Regions from separate parts of the Rhizobium sp. UGM030330-04 genome, predicted to be linked through region 2. Evidence: predicted binding sites of a transcription regulator. Region 2 holds the regulator's gene; each other region holds the start of a gene.
What was found. The regulator PhoB, encoded in region 2, activates phosphate uptake and scavenging genes when phosphate is short. The targets are predictions, from matches to a motif close to TGTCATNNANCTGTCAT.
Positions count from the first base shown of each region.

Region 1: N434_RS08460 (UDP-2,3-diacylglucosamine diphosphatase) is a predicted target of PhoB. The motif match lies at 2,569-2,585, and genes of this name have one in related genera.
Region 3: N434_RS16390 (DapH/DapD/GlmU-related protein) is a predicted target of PhoB. The motif match lies at 3,078-3,094, and genes of this name have one in related genera.
Region 4: N434_RS02405 (DUF1045 domain-containing protein) is a predicted target of PhoB. The motif match lies at 2,881-2,897, and genes of this name have one in related genera.

Region 1 covers NZ_QKML01000004.1:286,925-292,253, reverse strand. The annotation lists gene N434_RS08470 (ABC transporter permease) at 1-261, opposite strand, end outside; gene dgcA (N-acetyl-D-Glu racemase DgcA) at 405-1,388, shown strand; gene N434_RS08460 (UDP-2,3-diacylglucosamine diphosphatase) at 1,675-2,514, opposite strand; gene N434_RS08455 (NADP-dependent malic enzyme) at 2,744-5,059, shown strand; gene N434_RS08450 (DUF2865 domain-containing protein) at 5,196-5,329, shown strand, end outside.
Region 2 covers NZ_QKML01000001.1:223,521-228,849, reverse strand. The annotation lists gene pstA (phosphate ABC transporter permease PstA) at 1-1,258, shown strand, start outside; gene pstB (phosphate ABC transporter ATP-binding protein PstB) at 1,273-2,088, shown strand; gene phoU (phosphate signaling complex protein PhoU) at 2,186-2,911, shown strand; gene phoB (phosphate regulon transcriptional regulator PhoB) at 2,942-3,625, shown strand; gene N434_RS01120 (GcrA family cell cycle regulator) at 3,922-4,455, opposite strand; gene N434_RS01110 (aspartate aminotransferase family protein) at 4,887-5,329, shown strand, end outside.
Region 3 covers NZ_QKML01000010.1:105,722-111,050, forward strand. The annotation lists gene N434_RS16370 (adenylate/guanylate cyclase domain-containing protein) at 1-496, shown strand, start outside; gene N434_RS16375 (esterase-like activity of phytase family protein) at 647-2,005, shown strand; gene N434_RS16380 (YunG family protein) at 2,164-2,511, shown strand; gene N434_RS16385 (hypothetical protein) at 2,616-2,957, shown strand; gene N434_RS16390 (DapH/DapD/GlmU-related protein) at 3,132-3,764, shown strand; gene ppx (exopolyphosphatase) at 3,813-5,329, opposite strand, start outside.
Region 4 covers NZ_QKML01000001.1:475,402-480,730, reverse strand. The annotation lists gene N434_RS02420 (AraC family transcriptional regulator) at 1-274, opposite strand, end outside; gene phnN (phosphonate metabolism protein/1,5-bisphosphokinase (PRPP-forming) PhnN) at 361-960, opposite strand; gene N434_RS02410 (alpha-D-ribose 1-methylphosphonate 5-triphosphate diphosphatase) at 957-2,093, opposite strand; gene N434_RS02405 (DUF1045 domain-containing protein) at 2,090-2,788, opposite strand; gene phnE (phosphonate ABC transporter, permease protein PhnE) at 3,064-4,413, opposite strand; gene phnE (phosphonate ABC transporter, permease protein PhnE) at 4,413-5,329, opposite strand, start outside.

The sequences.
Region 1 (5,329 bases), on a different contig from region 2:
GCCGTTCGCCTCCAGATCCTTGCGCAGGCGCTGGATGATCCAGGCACCCGTCGTGTCGATGGCTTCGACAGCGGAAAGATCGATTTCGACGGAACCGCCGGATTTGCTTTTTTCAATCCTGTCGAGGCTCTCGAAAATGCCGGAGAGATTGCTGTTGCGCCAGGAGCCGCTCATGACATAACGCAAGCCGCCGCCGGAGACGGAACCGTCTTCGGTGATTGCGGCCGGGTTCGCCTGTTGCCGTGTGTCCTGTTCTTGCATAATGCTCCGAGCGAGTGCAGCCGTCACGAGATTCTTAAAGGTTTCATAACGTTTTGGCCTCCGGCAAGCCACAGTGACGGCTGACAATTCGTGATAAATTTGGCGTCATGTGTCTTTTGCCGCCCAATCGGAAGTGAAAAAATATGCCCCGTTACCTGCAAGCCACAACAGAACGCTTCCCCGTCGCCGGCAGCTTCACCATCTCACGCGGCACCCGCACGCATGCGGATGTCGTAACGTGCATCATCCGCGAAGGTTCCTTCACCGGCAGAGGCGAATGTGTGCCCTATCCGCGTTACGGCGAAAGCATCGAGGGTGTTCTTGCCGATATCGAAGCGATGGCCGAGCGGGTCGCCGCCGGCCTGACGCGGCAGGAATTGCAGCTGGCAATGAAGCCGGGTGCGGCCCGCAATGCGGTGGATTGCGCGCTCTGGGACCTCGAGGCCAAGATCAGCGGCAGGGGCGCCGCCGAGCAAGTTCTCGGACAGGCGGCAAAACCGCTTGTCACAGCCTATACGATCTCGCTTGCCGACCCCGAAACCATGGCCGCGAAAACCGCGGAGAATGCAGGCCGCCCGCTTCTCAAGATCAAGACCGGCACCACTGACGACGAAGCCCGCCTGCGCGCCGTGCGCGCCGCAGCACCCGATGCGCGTATCATCATCGATGCCAATGAAGGCTGGAACGATGATAATATCGAATATTATCTTGGACTTGCGGCGGAACTGAAGATATCGCTGATCGAGCAGCCGCTGCCGGCCGGCAAGGATACGATCCTTTCCCGCATCGATCACCCGGTACTGATCTGCGCCGACGAAAGCGTGCATTCCACAAAGGATCTCGCCGGCCTGCGCGACCGTTACGATGCGATCAACATCAAGCTCGACAAGACCGGCGGCCTCACCGAAGCGCTTGTCATGAAAACGGAGGCCGAACGGCTCGGTTTCACTATCATGGTCGGCTGCATGCTCGGCACCTCGCTCGGCATGGCACCTGCTGTGCTGGCAGCCCAAGGCACGGCCTTTGCCGATCTCGACGGGCCGCTGTTGTTGGCGCAGGATCGGGAGCCTGGGCTGGTTTATGAGGGTTCGCTGGTTTATCCGGCACGGCCGGAATTGTGGGGATAGAACTCTCGCCAAGGGTCCGCACTGGGTTGGTGTCGAGAGGCTACATTCGCACCATCTCTCCGGTGCCTCACCGGAAGGTTACTAAGAAGGCTCTAAAGCCTCACCTCCGTCATGCCGGACCTGATCCGGCATCCAGCCACGGCGCGTCTGCGCCGTGAGAAATAGGTCTTACGCGATCAAAGACTTGATCGCACTGGATCCCGGCTCAGGGCCGGGATGACGGTATGCGGATGCTACAATTTTTGCCAAACACTTCGTTTACAGGTGAGCCTACCATCCGCCCAAATCAGGCCGCGTGCTTGCCGATCAACCCCGGAATATTCACCGGTTCCATTTCATCCGAAGCATGTTCAGCGGTGGCGTCGCTGGTCTGCATCCAGGTGATCAGCTCGAAGCTGCCATCGGCGTTTTCGGCGATCGCCGTGCAGCTTTCCACCCAATCGCCGGTGTTGATGTAGCGAATGCCGTCCATGTCTTCCATGACAGCATGGTGAATATGGCCACAGATCACGCCGTCGACATTGTTGCGCCGCGCCTCTTCGGCCACCACGCGCTGGAATTCGCCGATGAAGTTGACGGCGTGCTTGACCTGCAGCTTGGCCCAGGCCGAAAACGACCAGTAAGGCAGGCCGATGCGGCGGCGCACGGCGGCAATGGCGATGTTGATGGCGATCGCCGCGTCATAGGCCCAGTCGCCGAGATAGGCGAGCAGGCGGGCATTGCGCACCACCACGTCGAACTCGTCGCCATGAATGATGAGGTATTTCTTGCCGTCGGCCGCCTCGTGGATCATGCGCTCGGCCACTTCGATGCCGCCGAAATGCATGCCGGGGAATTCCCGCAGGAACTCATCGTGGTTGCCGGGAATATAGACGATGCGCGTTCCCTTGCGGGCCTTGCGCAGGAGCTTCTGCACCACGTCGTTGCAGCCCTGCGGCCAGTACCAGCTGCGGCGCAGGCGCCAGCCGTCGACGATGTCGCCGACAAGGATGATCGTCTCGGCTTCGTGATACTTTAGGAAGTCGAGCAGGAAATCCGTCTTGGCCGCCTTGGAGCCAAGATGAATGTCCGAAATGAAAAGCGTTCTGAACTGTCTGGTTTCGATTTGACCGGCCACGGATTTCATCCCCCTGTTCGGTTGCGTCCCTGCGGCTTTCTCACCTCTCAGAACCAGACTCGTGTTTCAGCAACATGACAGAGACGGTTTTTTGTATGGAATATGACGAAGCGCTTCACGAAAACGCGAATAAGCCATGCGCGCATTTGCATGAGCACGGGGCAAATAACGGCTGTACCGCGGGGAAGTTTGTTGTATTCAGGGGGCCGGAATTGAACCAGACATGACGGTGGAAGACATGACCTCTCACGATAAGAACAACACGCCCGCCAACGCGGCCAAGGCCGACATCGAGGAACAGGCGCTCTTTTTCCACCGCTATCCCCGCCCCGGCAAGCTGGAAATCCAGGCGACCAAGCCGCTCGGCAACCAGCGCGATCTGGCGCTGGCCTATTCGCCGGGTGTCGCCGCACCCTGCCTCGCCATCCATGAGAACCCTGAAATGGCGGCGGATTATACCGCCCGCGCCAATCTCGTCGCCGTCATCTCCAACGGCACGGCGGTGCTTGGCCTTGGCAATATCGGCCCGCTCGCCTCCAAGCCCGTCATGGAAGGCAAGGCCGTCCTCTTCAAGAAATTCGCCGGTATCGACGTTTTCGATATCGAGATCGACGCACCCGGCATCAACGACATGGTCTCCACCATCGCGGCGCTGGAGCCCACCTTCGGCGGCATCAACCTTGAGGACATCAAGGCGCCGGAATGTTTCGAGGTGGAACGCCAGCTGCGCGAGAAGATGAATATCCCCGTCTTCCACGATGACCAGCACGGCACCGCGATCATCGTCGCCGCTGCCGTCACCAACGCGCTGGAACTCGCCGGCAAGTCGCTCTCCAGCGTCAAGATCGTCGCGTCGGGCGCCGGTGCTGCGGCGCTTGCCTGCCTCAACCTGCTGGTCTCGATGGGCGCGAAAAAGGAAAACATCTGGGTCCACGACATCGAAGGCCTCGTTTATGACGGCCGCAACACGCTGATGGATGAGTGGAAGGAAGTTTACGCCCAGAAGACCGACAAGCGCGTGCTGGCCGAAACCATCGACGGCGCAGACGTTTTCCTCGGCCTTTCCGCCGCCGGCGTCTTGAAGCCGGAACTGCTGGAGCGCATGGCGGAAAACCCGCTCATTCTCGCGCTTGCCAACCCCAAGCCCGAAATCATGCCGGAAGAGGCGCGCGCCGCCCGCCCGGACGCGATGATCTGCACCGGCCGTTCGGATTTCCCGAACCAGGTCAACAATGTGCTCTGCTTCCCCTATATCTTCCGCGGCGCGCTGGATTGCGGCGCGACGACGATCAACGAGGAAATGAAGATGGCCGCCGTGCAGGCCATCGCCGAGTTGGCGCGCGAGGAAGTCTCCGAAGTCGCGGCAAAAGCCTATAGCGGCGAAACCCCGGTCTTCGGCCCGAACTACCTCATCCCCTCGCCCTTCGATCCGCGCCTTATCCTGCGTATCGCGCCCGCCGTTGCCCGCGCTGCCGCCGCAAGCGGCGTCGCCGCCCGGCCGATCACCGATTTCGAAGCCTATCTCGACCAGCTGAACCGTTTCGTCTGGCGCTCCGGCTTCATCATGAAGCCGGTCTTCAATGCCGCAAAAGCCGCCGAAAAGAAGCGCATCATCTTTGCCGAAGGCGAAGACGAACGCGTGCTGCGCGCCGCCCAGGTGCTCCTGGAAGAAGGCACCGGCATCCCGATCCTCATCGGCCGCCCGCAGATCATCGAAACGCGCCTGAAGCGCTTCGGCCTGCGCATCCGTCCGCATACGGATTTCGCCGTGGTCAACCCGGAAGACGATCCGCGCTACCGTGATTACGTTGATGACTATTTCGCCCTTGTCGGCCGCGTCGGCATCAACCCGGAAGCAGCACGCACCATCGTGCGCACCAACACGACCGTCATCGGCGCGCTGTCGGTGAAGCGCGGCGAAGCGGATGCGCTGATCTGCGGTCTCGAAGGCCGTTACGACCGCCACCTGCGCGACGTGAACCAGATCATCGGCAAGCAGGCAGGCGTGCGCTCCTTCGCCGGCCTCAGCCTGCTCATCACCCAGCAGGGTGCGCTGTTCCTCACCGATACTTTCGTGAACTATGACCCGACCTCCGAGGAAGTGGCGGAAATGGCCATTCTCGCGGCCAAGGAAATCCGCCGCTTCGGCATCACGCCGAAGATCGCGCTCGCCAGCCACTCCAATTTCGGCTCGCGCGATTCCGAAAGCGCCCGCAAGATGCGCCGCGCCCTGAAGATCGTGCAGGAAGCCGCACCGGAACTGGAAGTGGACGGCGAAATGCAGGGCGGCTCCGCACTGTCCGAAGCGCTGCGCAAGCGCGCCATGCCCAACAGCGTGCTGACCGGCGAGGCGAACCTGCTGGTCTTCCCGAACCTCGATGCCGCCAACATCACGCTCGGCGTCACCCGCACGCTGACGGAGGGCCTGCATGTCGGCCCAATCCTGCTCGGCACGGCCCTGCCCGCCCACATCCTGTCGCCCAGCGTCACCTCGCGCGGCGTCGTCAACATGGCAGCGTTTGCCGTAGTGCAGGCCTCGCATCCTTCGGTGTGATAGAGGCCGCATTAACGCAATTTTGAACAGGCTGTTGCCGCCTTGCGGCAACAGCTTATGTTATCTTCCTGAAATACGGATTTCGTGAAGTATAACACCCCTGCCACCGGCCGGGGACATCGAACGGATCGCACAATTGACCCGGCGCAGCCGCATCATCGGCCTCCTGCTTCCCCTTGTTTTCCTCGCCCCGGCCGCCGCTTTCGCGGATCAGGTCTGCGATACGCTTTATGCGCAATTGCGCGAACCGCCACGTGTCATCGGCAATAC
Region 2 (5,329 bases):
CGGCATCAAGCGCCGCTATGCCGCCGAACGTCGCTTCCGTGCTTACGGAATGGCAGCGATTTCCTTCGGTCTCATCTTTCTCTTCCTGCTGCTTTTCTCGGTGGTCTCCAAGGGTTACACCGCCTTCCAGCAGACGATGATCACCGTTCCGGTCGAGTTCTCAGAACAGATCATCGATCCGAAAAATGAGCGCGCCACCAACCCGGCGAAGCTGATGACGGCGAATTATCCCGTCATTGCCCGTGATGCGGTCGCCAAGGTTCTTGGTGTTGCGCCGACGGATCGTGCCGGTCTTCGTGCCGTCAACCTCCTGATCTCGGACAGCGTGCGCACGCAGCTTCGCGACATCGTCGTCGCCGATCCCGCCGTCATTGGCACAACGCGCACCGTCACGCTTCTGGCGTCGGGCGACGTCGACAGCGCCTTCAAGGGCCAGGTCGACCTGACGGCGGATGAAGCCAATCGCCGTATCTCGAACCAGCAGCTCGGCTGGATGAACCAGCTCGCCGAAAGCGGCCAGCTCGGCAAGCACTTCAACACCGGCATCTTCGTCAACGGCGCTTCGAGCCGTCCGGAAGCGGCGGGTGTGGGCGTGGCGCTGATCGGCTCCTTTTACATGATGCTGATCGTGCTGGTGTTGTCGCTGCCGATCGGTGTCGCAGCCTCGATCTATCTCGAGGAGTTCGCGCCGAAGAACCGTCTGACGGACCTCATCGAGGTGAACATCAACAATCTCGCGGCTGTTCCCTCCATCGTTTACGGTCTGCTTGGCCTCTCCGTCTTCATCAACTTCATGGGCTTTCCCCGTTCGGCCTCGCTGGTCGGCGGCCTTGTCCTGACGCTGATGACCCTGCCGACGATCATCATCGCCACGCGCGCGGCATTAAAAGCCGTGCCGCCGTCGATCCGTGCGGCGGCGCTCGGCCTTGGCGCTTCAAAGATGCAGACGATCTTCCACCACGTCCTGCCGCTCGCCATGCCCGGCATTCTGACCGGCACCATCATCGGCCTCGCCCACGCGCTGGGCGAAACGGCGCCGCTGCTCTTGATCGGCATGGTGGCATTCGTTGCGAATTACCCGACAACGCCGATGGATCCGTCCACGGCACTGCCGGTGCAGATTTACATGTGGGCGAACGAAGCGGAACGCGCCTTTGTCGAAAGAACATCTGGCGCTATCATCATCCTGCTTTTGTTCCTCATCGTCATGAATGTTGGCGCAATCCTGTTGCGTCGCCGCTTTGAACGGCGCTGGTAGAGGGAGATTGAGCAATGAACATGTTGTCGGAAGCAGCAGTTGAAAAGGCGCTGGACAAGAAAATGAATGAAGTTTCATACAAGATGATCGGCAAGGATGTTTCGGTTTATTACGGCGAGAAGCGTGCGCTTTACGACGTGAACCTCAACGTCCGCGAAAACACGGTGACCGCGCTGATCGGCCCGTCCGGTTGCGGCAAGTCCACATTCCTTCGGACGCTCAATCGCATGAACGACACGATCGATGGCTGCCGGGTCACTGGCAAGATCACGCTCGACACCGACGATATCTACGACCAGGCGATCGATGTGGTTGAGCTGCGCGCGCGCGTCGGCATGGTGTTCCAGAAGCCGAACCCGTTTCCGAAGTCGATTTACGAGAACATCTCCTACGGCCCGCGCATCCATGGTCTGGCCCGCAACAAGGCGGATATGGATCAGATCGTCGAACACAGCCTGCAGAAGGCCGGCCTGTGGAACGAGGTCAAGGATCGTCTCCAGGAGTCCGGCACCGGCCTTTCCGGTGGCCAGCAGCAGCGCCTTTGCATCGCACGCGCGGTTGCCGTCAGCCCGGAAGTGATCCTGATGGACGAGCCCTGCTCGGCGCTCGATCCGATCGCGACCGCCAAGGTCGAGGAGCTCATCCACGAACTGCGCGCCAACTATACGATTGTCATCGTCACGCACTCCATGCAGCAGGCAGCGCGTGTTTCCCAGCGCACAGCCATGTTCCACCTTGGTCATCTTGTCGAGGAAAACGAAACGGACAAGATGTTCACCAATCCGGATGACCAGCGCACGCAGGACTACATCATGGGCCGCTTCGGCTGATTTCCGGCCGGCGCTTTATCGAAACCGAACAAGACTGGTGCCTCTGCCGTGCCCGCTGGTGTGCACGTGCATGAAGGCCAAGCCGGAGGATCAGACCGTGACACAGACAACGACCCATTCGCATATTCTGTCCGCCTATGACGAGGAATTGAAGTTCCTGACCCGCCGCATCGCCGAAATGGGCGGTCTGGCCGAGCAGATGTGCGCAGATGCGGTGCGCGCGCTCGTCAATTCCGATGCTGCCCTGGCGCAGAAAGTCATTTCCGATGACACGATCCTCGACCATTCCGAGCGTGAGATCGGCGACAAGGCCATCGTCACCATCGCCAGAAGACAGCCCGTTGCGGCCGATCTTCGCGAAATCATCGGCACCCTGCGTATCGCCGGTGATCTCGAGCGTGTTGGCGACCTCGGCAAGAACACCGCCAAGCGGGTGATCGCGGTTGCCGGCACCGGCGTGCCGCGCAAGCTTGCTCGCGGCATCGAACACCTGTCCGAACTGGCGCTGGTGCAGCTCAAGGAAGTGCTCGACGTCTATTCGACACGTTCCGCCGAGAAGGCCAATGCCATTCGCGAGCGTGATGAAGAAATCGACGCCATGTATACGTCGCTCTTCCGCGAGCTTCTGACCTACATGATGGAAGATCCGCGCAACATCACCACCTGCACGCATCTCCTGTTCTGCGCCAAGAACATCGAGCGTATCGGCGACCATGCCACCAATATCGCCGAGACGATTTATTACATGACCACCGGCAGTCAGCCGGAGGGAGAGCGTCCGAAGGACGACAGTTCCAACACGCTCGGTTCGGTGACCGAGTAACAGACAAGCAGAAGCTTGTGGAGTTAGTATATGGTGCCCAAGATTGCAGTTGTGGAAGACGAGGAAGCGCTGAGCGTCCTGCTTCGTTACAATCTCGAGGCTGAGGGATACGACGTCGACACGATACCCCGTGGAGACGAAGCGGAAATCCGGCTGCAGGAACGTATTCCTGATCTGCTCATCCTGGATTGGATGCTGCCCGGGGTTTCCGGCATCGAACTGTGCCGGCGGCTGAGAATGCGGCCGGAAACCGAGCGGCTGCCCATCATCATGCTGACGGCGCGCGGTGAAGAAAGCGAGCGCGTTCGCGGTCTTGCCACCGGTGCGGACGATTATGTCGTGAAGCCGTTCTCGACGCCGGAGCTCATGGCCCGCGTCAAGGCGATGCTGCGTCGGGCTCGCCCCGAGGTTCTCTCATCGGTGCTGAAATGCGGCGATATTGAGCTGGATCGCGAAACCCATCGCGTTCATCGCAAAAGCCGCGAAGTGCGCCTCGGCCCGACGGAATTCCGCCTGCTGGAATTCCTGATGACCTCTCCGGGCCGAGTGTTTTCCCGCTCGCAACTGCTGGATGGCGTCTGGGGTCACGATATCTATGTCGATGAACGCACTGTCGACGTGCATGTCGGCCGTCTGCGCAAGGCACTCAATTTTTCGCATATGCAGGATGTCATCCGCACCGTGCGCGGTGCCGGATATTCCATGGAAGCCTGACCGCAGCCGAACTGAAGGCCTCGGTCAGGATACATTCGCCCAAAATTGAAAGGCCCGATACCATTGCGGTGTCGGGCCTTTCGATTTTGGACTTTTCTCGAAAGCGGCATCTCAATCTTCGGAGCGCACGATCGACGACCGGTTGATATCCGGATTGTGGCGCGATGTCTGACGGCGATGGAGGAAAGGGCCGGTACTCCATTGGTGCATCGCTCCCCGGAACGGGCCTGCCTTTGCCATAAAAAAACGGGCCCGAAGGCCCGTAGTTTTTGAGTGCTGAATGCGTGCCGCAACACTCAAGCCTTGCGGCGCTCGCTCACCGGCTGGTAGGCGAGTTTCGCATGGAACTTGCAATAGGGCGAAGATTCCAGCGCTTCACAACCGCAGAAATGGAAATCATCCTTCAGCGGATCGCCAACCGGCCATTTGCAGGTGCGCTCCGTCAGTTCCGTCAGCGTCAGGCGGCGGGAAATCGGCGTAACGACGTTTCTGGAGGGAGCGTAATCGAGAACTTCAGCGGTCTCGATGTCGATCTCCTCATGGAGAGCCGTTGCCGCGTTCGAGCGGTTCAGAGCCCGTGCCGGTGCCGCGCTGACGCGAGCCGCGAAATTCGTTGCGCGCGGGGCAGGGGCGGCGGTGCGCTTAGGCGCGGAGCGCGCCGACGTGACCGGGCCGCCAGCCTTGACGCGTCCCGGCAGGTTGAGGCGATGCACCTTGCCGATCACGGCGTTGCGGCTGACGCCGCCCAGCTGTGCTGCTATCTGGCTGGCGCTCAGTCCTTCGGCCCACAATTTCTTGAGTTTCTCGACCCGCTCGTCTGTCCAGTTCATGCCGCTTCTCCGCTTGTCGCGTATATTTCGACAGAATCCCTCTCCGTCTCGCGAGACATGCCGCGAGCGTGGTTTCCGCCGGATTTTAGGTGACTAGTTCCGCCGCAATGCAGTCTAGTAATTAGCGATTAACCTAGTGCCAGCCCGACTCCGTGGCAAGAGTCGCGGGAATCATCTGGAATCGATTTTCCGGTTTTCCCCAACTTGCTGGCGAGTTGAGTCTGAAAGGCAACACCTTGGGGCTCGGCTGCGGCCACATACTAATGCTTGAGAAGCCCGGGAAACGCGGACTTTTGTTGACATCGGCAAGCGAAGTGACAATAGTGCCCCTGCCGCCGCAAGGCGGCATTTTTGATTTTCAGGCGAGGGATAACCCTCGAAGCCTATTGACAACCGTCTGACAGCGCATCCGCGCAAGGAGTGATACAGCCATGGCCGAAGCCGCCGCGCCATTGTTCGATACATTTGCAAGAGCCCCCCTGCGTTTCGAGCGCGGCGAAGGCGTCTGGCTGTTCACGGAAAGCGGCGAGCGATATCTGGATTTTGCGGCAGGCGTCGCGGTCAACTCGCTGGGCCACGCCCATCCGCATCTCGTGGAGGCGATCAAGACGCAGGCCGAGAAGGTCTGGCATGTTTCGAACCTCTATGAAGTGCCGGGGCAGGAAAAGCTCGCTAGGCGGCTGACGGAAGCAACGTTCGCGGACAAGGTCTTCTTCACCAATTCCGGTGCGGAAGCGCTGGAATGTGCCATCAAGACCGCGCGCCGTTATCATTATTCAAAGGGCCATCCGGAAAAATTCCGTATCGTCACCTTCGAAGGCGCCTTCCATGGCCGCACGCTGGCGACCATCGCTGCCGGCGGCCAGCAGAAATA
Region 3 (5,329 bases), on a different contig from region 2:
CCAGGAATTTCTCGGCGAAATCTTTGCGAGCTATGCCGCGCCGGTGAGAAAACACGGCGGTGTCATCGACGATTATATCGGCGATGCCGCCATCATCACCTGGCCCTATCACATGGCGATCCGGCGGGCCGCCTGCGTGCGCTGCGTTTTCGACATTCAGGCGACCATCGAGGAAAAGCGTGACATGTGGCTCTCGCGTTTCGGCGAAATGCCGCGCCTGCGCTTCGCCATCCATGGCGGGCCGGTCATAACAGCCGAAATCGGCGTCGATCACCACAAGATCACCTATTTCGGCGATACGGTGAACACGACCTCACGGCTCGAATCACTGAGCAAGATGCTCGGCCACCCGGTACTGATTTCCGCCGACCTTGCCCATCAGCTGGTACTTCCCAAGGGCGTGCGCAGCGAATATCTCGGTGAACATGCGGTCAAGGGCCGGGGCCAGACGCTGGGCGTGTGTACGCTCAGCCAGCATCAGGCCTCCGCCGCCTGAGGCGATACGCCGGAAAAGGCCATGCTATTCCGCTGTCGCCGGCGGCCGTCATCAAAATTCATCAAAGCTTCAAACGACAATCACCTGCCTGTCATGCGACGACCCTATCGCCTCAATCCTGTCTTCAACAGGTATCGAGGGGTCTCCATCATGAAGCACATTCTTTTCGCCTCCTGCGCGGTTCTCGCGCTTGCCACCACGTCTTACGCAGCTGAGAAGGAGTTTCCGGCGAAGCTGGTCTCCCACGCCATCCTGCCGGCCAACACCATTATCGCGGCGCCCGCCGATGCGCCGGAACACCTCAAGACCTCCGCCAAGTTCACGACGGCCGACCGCAAGCGCGCGGAAGGTACCGGCACCGTTCCCGGCAAGGATGGCGTGCGCCTGACCGGACTTTCCATGCCGTTCAACGGCCAGGCGATGCAGGGCTTTTCCGGCATCAAGGCGATGCCCGACGGCAGCTTCTGGAGCCTTTCCGACAACGGCTTCGGTTCCAAGCTCAATTCCAGCGACGCCATGCTGATGCTTCACCACCTGAAATTCGACTGGGACGCCGGCAAGGTCAACGCGCTTGAAACCGTGTTCCTCTCCGATCCGGACATGAAGGCGCCCTTCCCCATCGTTCTGGAAGGCACCGAGAAGCGTTACCTGACGGGCGCGGATTTCGACGTCGAATCCATTCAGCCCGTCGCTGACGGTTTCTGGGTGGGCGAGGAATTCGGCCCCTACATCCTGAAATTCACCCGCGACGGCAAGCTGACGGACGTCATCGCCACCAAGGCTGGCGACATCGAGGTGAAGTCTCCGGATCACCCCACCCTGGCCCTGCCCGGCAACCCGACGCAGAAAATGCCGGCCTTCAACCTGAAGCGATCGGGCGGTTATGAGGGCATGGCGCTTTCCAAGGACGGCTCCAAGCTCTACGGCCTTCTCGAAGGCCCGCTTTACATGGCCGATGGCCAGGTGGAAAAGACCGAAGACGGCGCGACCGCGCTGCGCATCATCGAACTCGACACCGCCAAGAAGGAATGGACCGGCCGCACCTGGCTCTATCCGCTGGCGCAGGGCGGCGAAGCCATCGGCGACTTCAACATGCTGGACGACAGCACGGCGCTGGTCATCGAACGTGACAATGGCGCCGGCACCGCCGACAAGGCGTGCGCCGATCCGAAGAAGCCGGAAGCAAACTGCTTTGCCGTGCCTTCCAAGGTCAAGCGCATCTACAAGATCGAGTTCAACGACGCCAATGTCGGCAAGGCCGCACGCAAGATCGGCTATATCGATCTTCTGAAAATCTCCGACCCTGATAACAAGAAGCGTCAGGGCGGCGGCGACGGCTACTATGACATGCCTTTCGTCACCATCGAGAATGTCGACCGCGGCGATGCCACCCATATCATCGTCGGCAACGACAACAACCTGCCCTTCTCGGCCGGCCGTGCGCTGGACAAGGCTGACGACAACGAGTTCGTCCTGCTGGAAGTCAAGGACCTGCTCGACGCCAAGTAAGCATAATGGCGCCGGAATTCGTTCCGGCGCCCTCCTGCGCCCTGCGCAGGTTCGACAGGACGGAGCGTCCTCGCAGCCTCTGGAGAAGGCGCGGCGCTCCGTTTCTCTTCAGATCATACCTGACCCGGACCCCGGCTCCGTAACAGGAAAGACCCCTTATGCAGGATCATGCCGAACGACTTTATTACGCGCTGAGGAAAAGCTGGTCTGACGAAACCAGCAGCCTGTGGTCGCGCGAAAATCCCGCCCGGGGACAGGGTGGCGTCACCGCACTGGTGGTTCAGGATATTTTCGGTGGCGAGATTGCCAAGACCGCAATCAGCGGCGCCGACCACTTCTATAATATCGTTGAGGGGATCCGCTGGGATTTCACCTTCGCCCAGTTCGATATTCCGGTCGGTTACCAGGACAGACCCTCCACCCGCGTGGAAGCGATGGCGAAGATCACGCCGCTGCAATATGCTTATCTCAGCGCCTGCATCAGAAAGGCGCTGGGGCACGGTTAATCCACTTAAAAATGTATTGATCCCGGCTTTTCCCGCAATGCGGACACAATCCATGACATATGATCGGTCAGCGAAACGAGGCGCACCAAGAGGAGAATTGCCCCGTGAATGAAAGCTGCCCCATCCTGACACCGGCCGAACGGCAAGCGCAGGACATATTTGAACAGACACAAGAAGCAATGATGGCTGCAATTTACGCGGCGCTTGAGCAGGCCAGCAGGAAGGCCGCGGAAGAACTCCAGGCCATTGGTTCAGAGATCGAGCCGCCAGCCTATGAATATCTTGTCGCCACGGCGCATCAGCAGCTCTTCCTGCTATTATGCGGAGCCGACCGGGAAACATTCGAGGGCGGAGACCCCGAAATCGCCGCCCACATCATCCGGAATGCTCAAAACATATCCGACCATTATTGGCGCAAAAACCAGACGGATGCCTCGAGCGACTGACGGCCTTCCTTCTGCCAACGTTTCTGCCTGTAGGCAGGGTTTTGCACGGCACGACGTGACGCCCACGATTCATCTTCAAATGGAGCAACCGGCGCGACCGGGCTCCTGTGGTGTCCCAGCCGTCACAGGCCCTTCATCATCCCCGGTTACGCAGGCGCAAATCCGGAGGCAGAAATGGATTCGACCGCACAACCCAATCGCCCGAAAATCGCAGAAACCGTTGTCCACGCGACGGCCAGCATCAGAGATTCAAACATCGGTAGATGCTGCGAAATTCTGGCGGATAGCTCGCTGCACAATGTCGAGCTTGGCGATTACTCCTATCTTGGGCCCCGTTGCATGGCAGGTGACGCCACCATCGGAAAGTTCTGCGCCATCGCGGCGGAGGTCAGGATCGGTGCGCCGAACCATCCGATGGACCGGCCATCCATGCATCGTTTCAGCTATTGTCCTGAATATTATTCCGCGAATGCCGTGCGTGACGATGCCTTTTTCGCCCAGCGAAAGCAGGACCGCACCGTCATCGGGAACGATGTCTGGATCGGACACGGGGTTATTGTCTTGCCCGGCGTAAAAATTGGCGACGGCGCCGTACTCGCAGCGGGCGCCGTCGTCAGCAGGGACGTACAGCCCTACACCATCGTCGGCGGTGTTCCCGCGAAAATCATTCGCGAGCGCTTTTCACGATCGATCGCGGAGAAGCTCGATTCCATCGCCTGGTGGGACTGGCCATTCGAGACGATCATGGCGCGTCTTGCCGATTTTCAGTCAAACGATATCGAAGCCTTTTGCGAGCGCTGGTCCTAGCCTGCGCCCACGACCCTTTTCATCGCAAAATAACACCGTGCCGTTGCGTTATTCGAACACGAATGCCAGCCGCTTGCCCGTCAGCTTCGCCAGCTGCTGCAAACGCCCATCCAGACGCTCGCCGGCAAAATCGCAATATTCGTGCGGCACCACAAATTCCAGATCGAGATCCGGATTATCGGACTTGCGGAATTTCAGGTGATCAACGACGCCCGGCATCGAGGCCGAGAAGAGGTAAACGACACGCAGCAGGCCGCCGAGCAACTTGCCGAGTTCGAGCAGGCGCTCTCCCGCCATGGCCGCAAGCGGCTCCGTGGTGCCGTTGTCGTTCAGTCCCTCAAAACGATAATAATTGGCAAGCGCGATATAGGCTCGGCCCGGATGGGTGATTGCGACGAAGGAGGAATGGGCGATGATGTTCAGCGCCTGCAGGCCGCGATAATCCGGATGGGCGCGCCAGCTGATATCGGCCAGCAGGCAGGCCGCCTGCCGGTAACGGCTCTCTTCTTCCGTCTCGTTGATGCCGAAGACCGGAAAGGTGCGGCCGCTCCAGTCCGCCAGTTCACGCGCATGTTCGGGCGAACGGGCACGCAGAATGGCAAGCTCATCGGCCGTGACCAGCAGCGGGTCCAGATCCCGTTCCGCTTCCGTCAGCAGCGAATAGAGATAACCTTCACGCACGCCCTGCGCGGAGAAGGCAATCTTCGCCGGTTTCATCACCTTCAGAACCTCGCGCATGGCGATGGCGCCGAAAGGCAGAAGCGAGCGGCGGCTCTTGGAAACCGCCTGCCACGCCGGGTCCTTGCTGTCCCTGGAGAGAATGACCTCTTCCAGAAAATTCAGCATTTCCTCCAGCGGCAATTCATATCCCTGCATCATATGCAGCGGATAACCGGTGATTTCCATGTGCAGCTTGGCGATGTTTCGCCAGGTGCCGCCCACCGCATAAAAGGTGCGCCCCTCGCCCGCCGTCAGCAGCTTTGCGAAGGATTTGACGTGTTTCCTGGCAATGGTGGCTGCTTTTTCCAGCGAGCCATCGGATTGTTCGGAAAGCCTCAGGCCACCGAGCGGCAGGGTAATGCCCTCGCCGCAGCTCTTGCCCTTGATGTCGATGAGTTCGAGCGAACCACCGCCCAGATCGCCCGCGATGCCGTCCGGATCGTGGAAACCGCTGATCACCCCATAGGCGGAATAAAGCGCTTCCTTCTCGCCGGACAATACCTCGATTTCACAACCGAGAATGGCTTCGGCCTCGCGGATGAAATCCGGGCCGTTTTCCGCTTCACGCGCCGCGGCGGTTGCCAGCACGTAGAGTTCCTGCGCCTGCGCCTGTTCGGAAAGCGCATGGAAGCGCCTCAGCGCCATCAGCGCCCGGCTGACACCTTCTTCATGCATCCTGCCCGTAAGCGCCAGCCCTTTGCCGAGACCGCAGAGGACCTTTTCGTTGAACAGCACGGCGGGCGCGCGGGAGAGACCTTCATATACGACGAGACGAACGGAGTTCGAACCAATATCTATGACGGAAACGGGGGCAAGGCCGGTCAGCCGCCCCTGTGCTTCTGATC
Region 4 (5,329 bases), 250 kb from region 2:
CATAGCCGAATGCGCCGGATGCACCGGCCGGAAAGCTGGAGGCGCATTGCAGACCGAAGGCATCGTCACCCGAAATCAGGGCGCAGGTTTCAAGCAGGCGGCACAATCTGTCGAGGCTTATGCGCTCCGTCAGGCTGTCGAAAGTGGCGGGATCTATATCGAGAGCCTTGCAGATGGGGGCGATATCGATGCCCCGCGACCGCGCATAATTGCCGACGCCGGCGGCCAGACCAGCCACCACAGTTATCTCGTCACTGACCCTCTTTTCGGGCATCCCTCGCCTTGGCGTACCATGTTTGGAAATTGTCGCCTGATGGTAAGCTTTGCAAGGCTATTTGTCGAGCAGTACGGGCCGGGAATTCAAGACCGGCTAAGGCCGCAGCTTTGTTCCAGCACCTGCAGGATGGTCCTGCCGGCATCTTCGATGGCGCCGCTATTATCCACTGTCGTCACGTCGAAGTCTCCGGTGACCGTAAGTGAGCTGCGTTCCAGCCGCCGCAGGATATCTTCGCGGCTTTCCCGTCCGCGTTGTTCCAGCCGCCGGGCCAGCACCTCCGGCCGGGCAACGATGTTCACGACCTTGAGACGGGAAAAGGCCGAGCCGAACTGCGGCAGGGCCGAGCGGGAACCGTTGGCGATGACCACGTCTCCCGCCTCTAGATGACGGTGGACCATGGCCGGAATGCCATATTTCAGCCCATGCGCCTGCCAGGAGACGGCGAATGCGCCTTCATCCGCCAGCCGGTTGAACTCATGCATCGAAACCGCATCGTGGTTTTCGCCACCTGCATCGCCGCTGCGGGTAATGACCCGGCGGGTGAAGTGAAAACCGGGCCGTCCGGACAATTGTGTTGCCGCATAGTCCATCAGCGTGTCCTTGCCGGCCCCGCTCGGGCCGACAACCACGATCATCGTTCCCGGCATTTTTTCACGCCGGCTGTCCTCCCCGCCGTCGGTCATGCCACGCGCTTGCCCTGGCGCCAGACCGAACGGGCGACCGGAACGCCATCTTCGCGGTGAACCCGGACCAGATCGGCACGCAATCCCGTTGCGATACGGCCGCGGTCAAGAAGGCCAACGGTGCGCGCCGGCGTGGCGGTAACCATGCGGAGCGCCTCCGGCAGGGTGATGGCTTCCACCTGATCGGCGAGCAGGAATGGCGCGAAGAGCAGGCTGAAGGGCACATAGTCGGAAGAAAGAACATCCAGCACGCCGATCTCGGCAAGATCGCGGGCGGCAATGTTGCCGGAATGGGACTTGCCGCGAACGATGTTCGGCGCGCCCATCAGCACGCTCATGCCAGCGCTGTGCGAGGCTTTTGCGGCCTCGACGCTGGTGGGGAATTCCGCCAGCTTCACGCCGTGGCCGATAGCCTCGCCGACATGCGCTTCGGTGGCGTCGTCATGGCTTGCGACGGTAATGCCGCGCTCGGCGCAGCGGGCGGCCAGATAATCGCGGTGCCTGGCGGAATATTCCGCCGACGCCGCCTGCCGACGCCGCACGAACTCGGCGAAAGCCTCATCGCTCAGCCCGCGCTTCTTCTGGTAATAGAAGATGTACTGATCCATGGACTGGAACTGGCGCTGACCCGGAGAGTGGTCCATCAGCGAAATCAGCCGAACGCGCGGATCGGTTTCGAAGTCCTCGAAATGTTCGAGCACATCGGCGGAGGCAACCTCACAGCGCAGATGCAGCAGGTGATCCGCACGCAGACGGTTCTGGTCCGCTGCCGCCTCGATAGCGTCAGCCATTTCCCGCATTTCACCCTTCTTGAAACCGCCATCCTCATCCGAGCCGAGCCGCAGGCAGTCGAACACAGTGGTGATGCCGGAGGCCGCCACCTGTGCATCATGGGCCTGAATGGCGGCAATCTTGTCCCAGATCACGCCGGGACGCGGTGAATAATGTTGTTCCAGATGGTCGGTATGCAGTTCCACCAGACCGGGGATGAGGAAATCGCCTTCGAGGTCCTCTCCGGTTTTGGAGGCGCCTTCGCTGATATCGGCGATCTTGCCGTCGCGGATCAGAACAGATCCCAGAATAATATCGTCTTCCAGGACGATACGGGCATTGGACAGGGCGTGCTCGGTCATGGGTTCGCATCTTTCTTTGGCTGCTGGCCAAGCGGGTGCCAGCGATGAACGGTAAAGGGCGCGCCGCGCGTTTCTTCAATGAACAAAGCGAGGCCGGAAATGGTGAGGGGCTGGTCGACGAATTCGGCAAAACGCGCCGAAAGAACCTCTTGCATGGTGGGCTGGTCACCCTCGTCGATGCGGCCGGTGAGTGTCATGTGAAAGCGGAAGTCATCCATTACATGCGGATAACCCCAGAGTAACAGATTCTGCCGCTGGCTTTCCGTCAGCATTTGCGGCCGCCGCCGCGCAATATCGGTCTCCGACAGGGGCGCACGAAACCGGTCGAAATGATCGACGATCTCGGCGGCGAAATCCTGCAGCGGCTGGTAGGTCCGGTCCGGAACGAGCGCGAAAAACGGCCCGAGCGCGCCAACGACGACACGCGGAATATCGAAGGCCGACTGGCTGGCCGCGAAGTCTTCCACAGCGGTGAGCAGCTCCGCTTCATTGTATTTTTCGGCAAGCTCGAAAGGAGCCTTCAGCGTCGCGTGGAAGCCGTAACGGCGCGGTTCTTCCGTCATCTCGGCATAGTCGTCGTGGTCGTCATGCAACGCGCCGGAAAATGCATTGCGGCCAAGCCAGCGTGACGCTGCTTCAGTCAGCGGGTGATCTTTAGCCGGAGAAAAATAGATGGCGTAGCGCACGGCAAGCACTCTTCAGTGTCATGGGAAACCAGGGATGAGAAGCTATTTGGCGTGACTCGCCCGCTTCCCGCAAGGTCAGGAGTGCGAGGTAATCGCTTTCCGTGACAGAATGATGATGCCCATGGAAAAAAGCGCATTCGAAATGCGCCAACCCTTCCGAATGCAATGAGAGCGCAGACGGATATGACGAGGGGAGGTGGCCGGCATAAATCAGGACTGCGCGAGTGTCTGGGGTGTGAGGACAAACGTCGCCGTGACTTTCGTCACCACACCCCGATCATGGCCTAGTGCTGTGTCTTGCCGATCAGGCGGGAACGCAGCGAGTTGGAAATATGGTCGAACAGGAAAACGACGAAGAGGATAAGCAGGACCATATAGGCGACCTTGTCCCAATCGGCATTGGTACCCATCGCTTCCAGCAGTTTCAGGCCGATGCCACCCGCACCCACTGCGCCGATGATCGTGGCGGAGCGGGTGTTGCTTTCCCAGAAATAGAGCGATTGCGAAATGAAGACCGGCAGCACCTGCGGCAGCACACCGAAGCGATTGACGGCAATCGGGGAAGCGCCGACCGATTTGACGCCCTCGCGCTGCTTGTCGTCGACATTCTCCAGCGCCTCGGCATAGACCTTGCCGAGCGCGCCCGTATCGGTGAAGAAGATCGCGGCAATGCCAGGGATCGGTCCCGGGCCGAAACTGCGGGTGAAGAACAGCGCCCAGATCAACATGTCGATGGAGCGCAGGAAGTCGAACAGGCGCTTCATGCCCCAGTTCGCAGCCTTGTTGGCGGTGATATTGCGCGCCGCGATGAAGGCGAGCGGCAGGGCGACGAGCGTGCCGAACAGCGTGCCGACAAAGGCCATGACCAGCGTCTGCATCAGCTTGGATAGAATATCGGCATGCTGCCAGACGCTGTTGTCGAGGAAATCATCCGCCATATGGCTGATATTGGAGCGCTCGGGATCGAGCCTCTCGCCCCAAAGCGCGAGAGCCGCCAGTTCGCCATAACCCTTGCCCCAGAATTCCGACTTGGTGTCGAACAGGAAATTCGCCCATCCAAGGAAACGGCGTTGCACATAGACCTGGCTGGTACGGATTTCCGCCTGTCCGGCAAAACCGTAATGCACGAGGACCTTGTTGCCGTCCTGCTGGATTTCCTGCGGCCGGTTCTCAGGCGCTCGTGCCTGTTCGCCATTGATGATGACGGGATAGCTTTGACCGTCGACATAGACATCCACGCGGGTCGGCGTCACGTCAAGGCGGTTTTCCGTACCCGCATAAACGACGCTGTAGCCGCCATCCGGGAGAGGCTGCAGCCAGTCGATCTTTGCGTCGACGGGATATTGTCCGCGGCTCGACCACTGCGGCTCGACCTTGCCATCCTCGAAGCGCAGGCGCGGCTGGGCGCGCCAGGAATACCAGTCCTGAATATAGCTCGACGCACGATCCCAGCGGCCCTGCATGAAAGCCGGCCCGACATTAAAGAAGAAAAAGCAGCTGATGAGATAAATGACGGTGGCGAGAATACCGATCAGCAGACCGTAACGCTTCATGAAACCGCGTTTGAAAATCGCGGGATGCGCGGCGGTCAGCCTTTCGCGCTCGGCGGTGTTGAGAATGAAGCTGGAGGACATCAGGCCGCTCCCCGTCCGAATTCGAAGGATTGATGGCCGATCAGTCTGCGGCGCAGCCAGCTGGAAAACTGGTCGACGGCGATGATGGTGATCAGCAGCAGGATGATGATGGCATAGGTCTTGGAAGCATGGTCATTGCCGATCGACAGCCGGAACACCTCGCCGATGCCGCCGCCGCCGACCGCACCGATGATGGTGGAGGCGCGCACGTTGATTTCGGCGCGCAGCAGCGCATAGGACACGAAATTGGGCAGCACCTGCGGCACGATGGCGAAGCGAACCCGCTCCAGCCAGTTGGCGCCGGCGGCGCGCAGGCCTTCATCGGGTTTCATGTCGGCATTTTCCACCACTTCGAAGAACAGCTTGCCAAGAGCGCCGATCGTGTGGACCGAAATCGCGATGATCGCCGCAATCGGACCGATCGAGAGAATGGCGGTCAGCAAACCGGCGACGACGATTTCAGGAAAGGCACGCAGCACTTCCATCACCCGGCGCACCACCCAGCGCACGAGGCCGGCGCCGACGAGGTTGGTGGAGGCGAAGAAGCAGAGCACGAAGGCGAAGCCGGTGCCGATGATTGTCGAAACCAGCGCGATGTTGAGCGTGATGATCAGCTGGTAAATGAAATGCGGGATGTAGAAGCCATCGGTGATGTAAACGCGATCCGCGACATAGTTGTATTTCAGCGAGCCGTTCGCATAGGGCGATGGCAGGTCGAACATCGCCCGAAAAATTTCCAGCGGACTGTCCGGCACGAAGGTCTTCATGAAATCGAAGAAATAGGGCAGGCGCTCGAAGAACTTGCCCGAATTGGCCGCATTGGCGAAATTCAGTGAAGCGGCGAGAATGACGAGGAAGATCACGAGCGAAATGACGGTGTAGATCCGCCGTGTCGCAAGCTGCTGTTGATAATGGC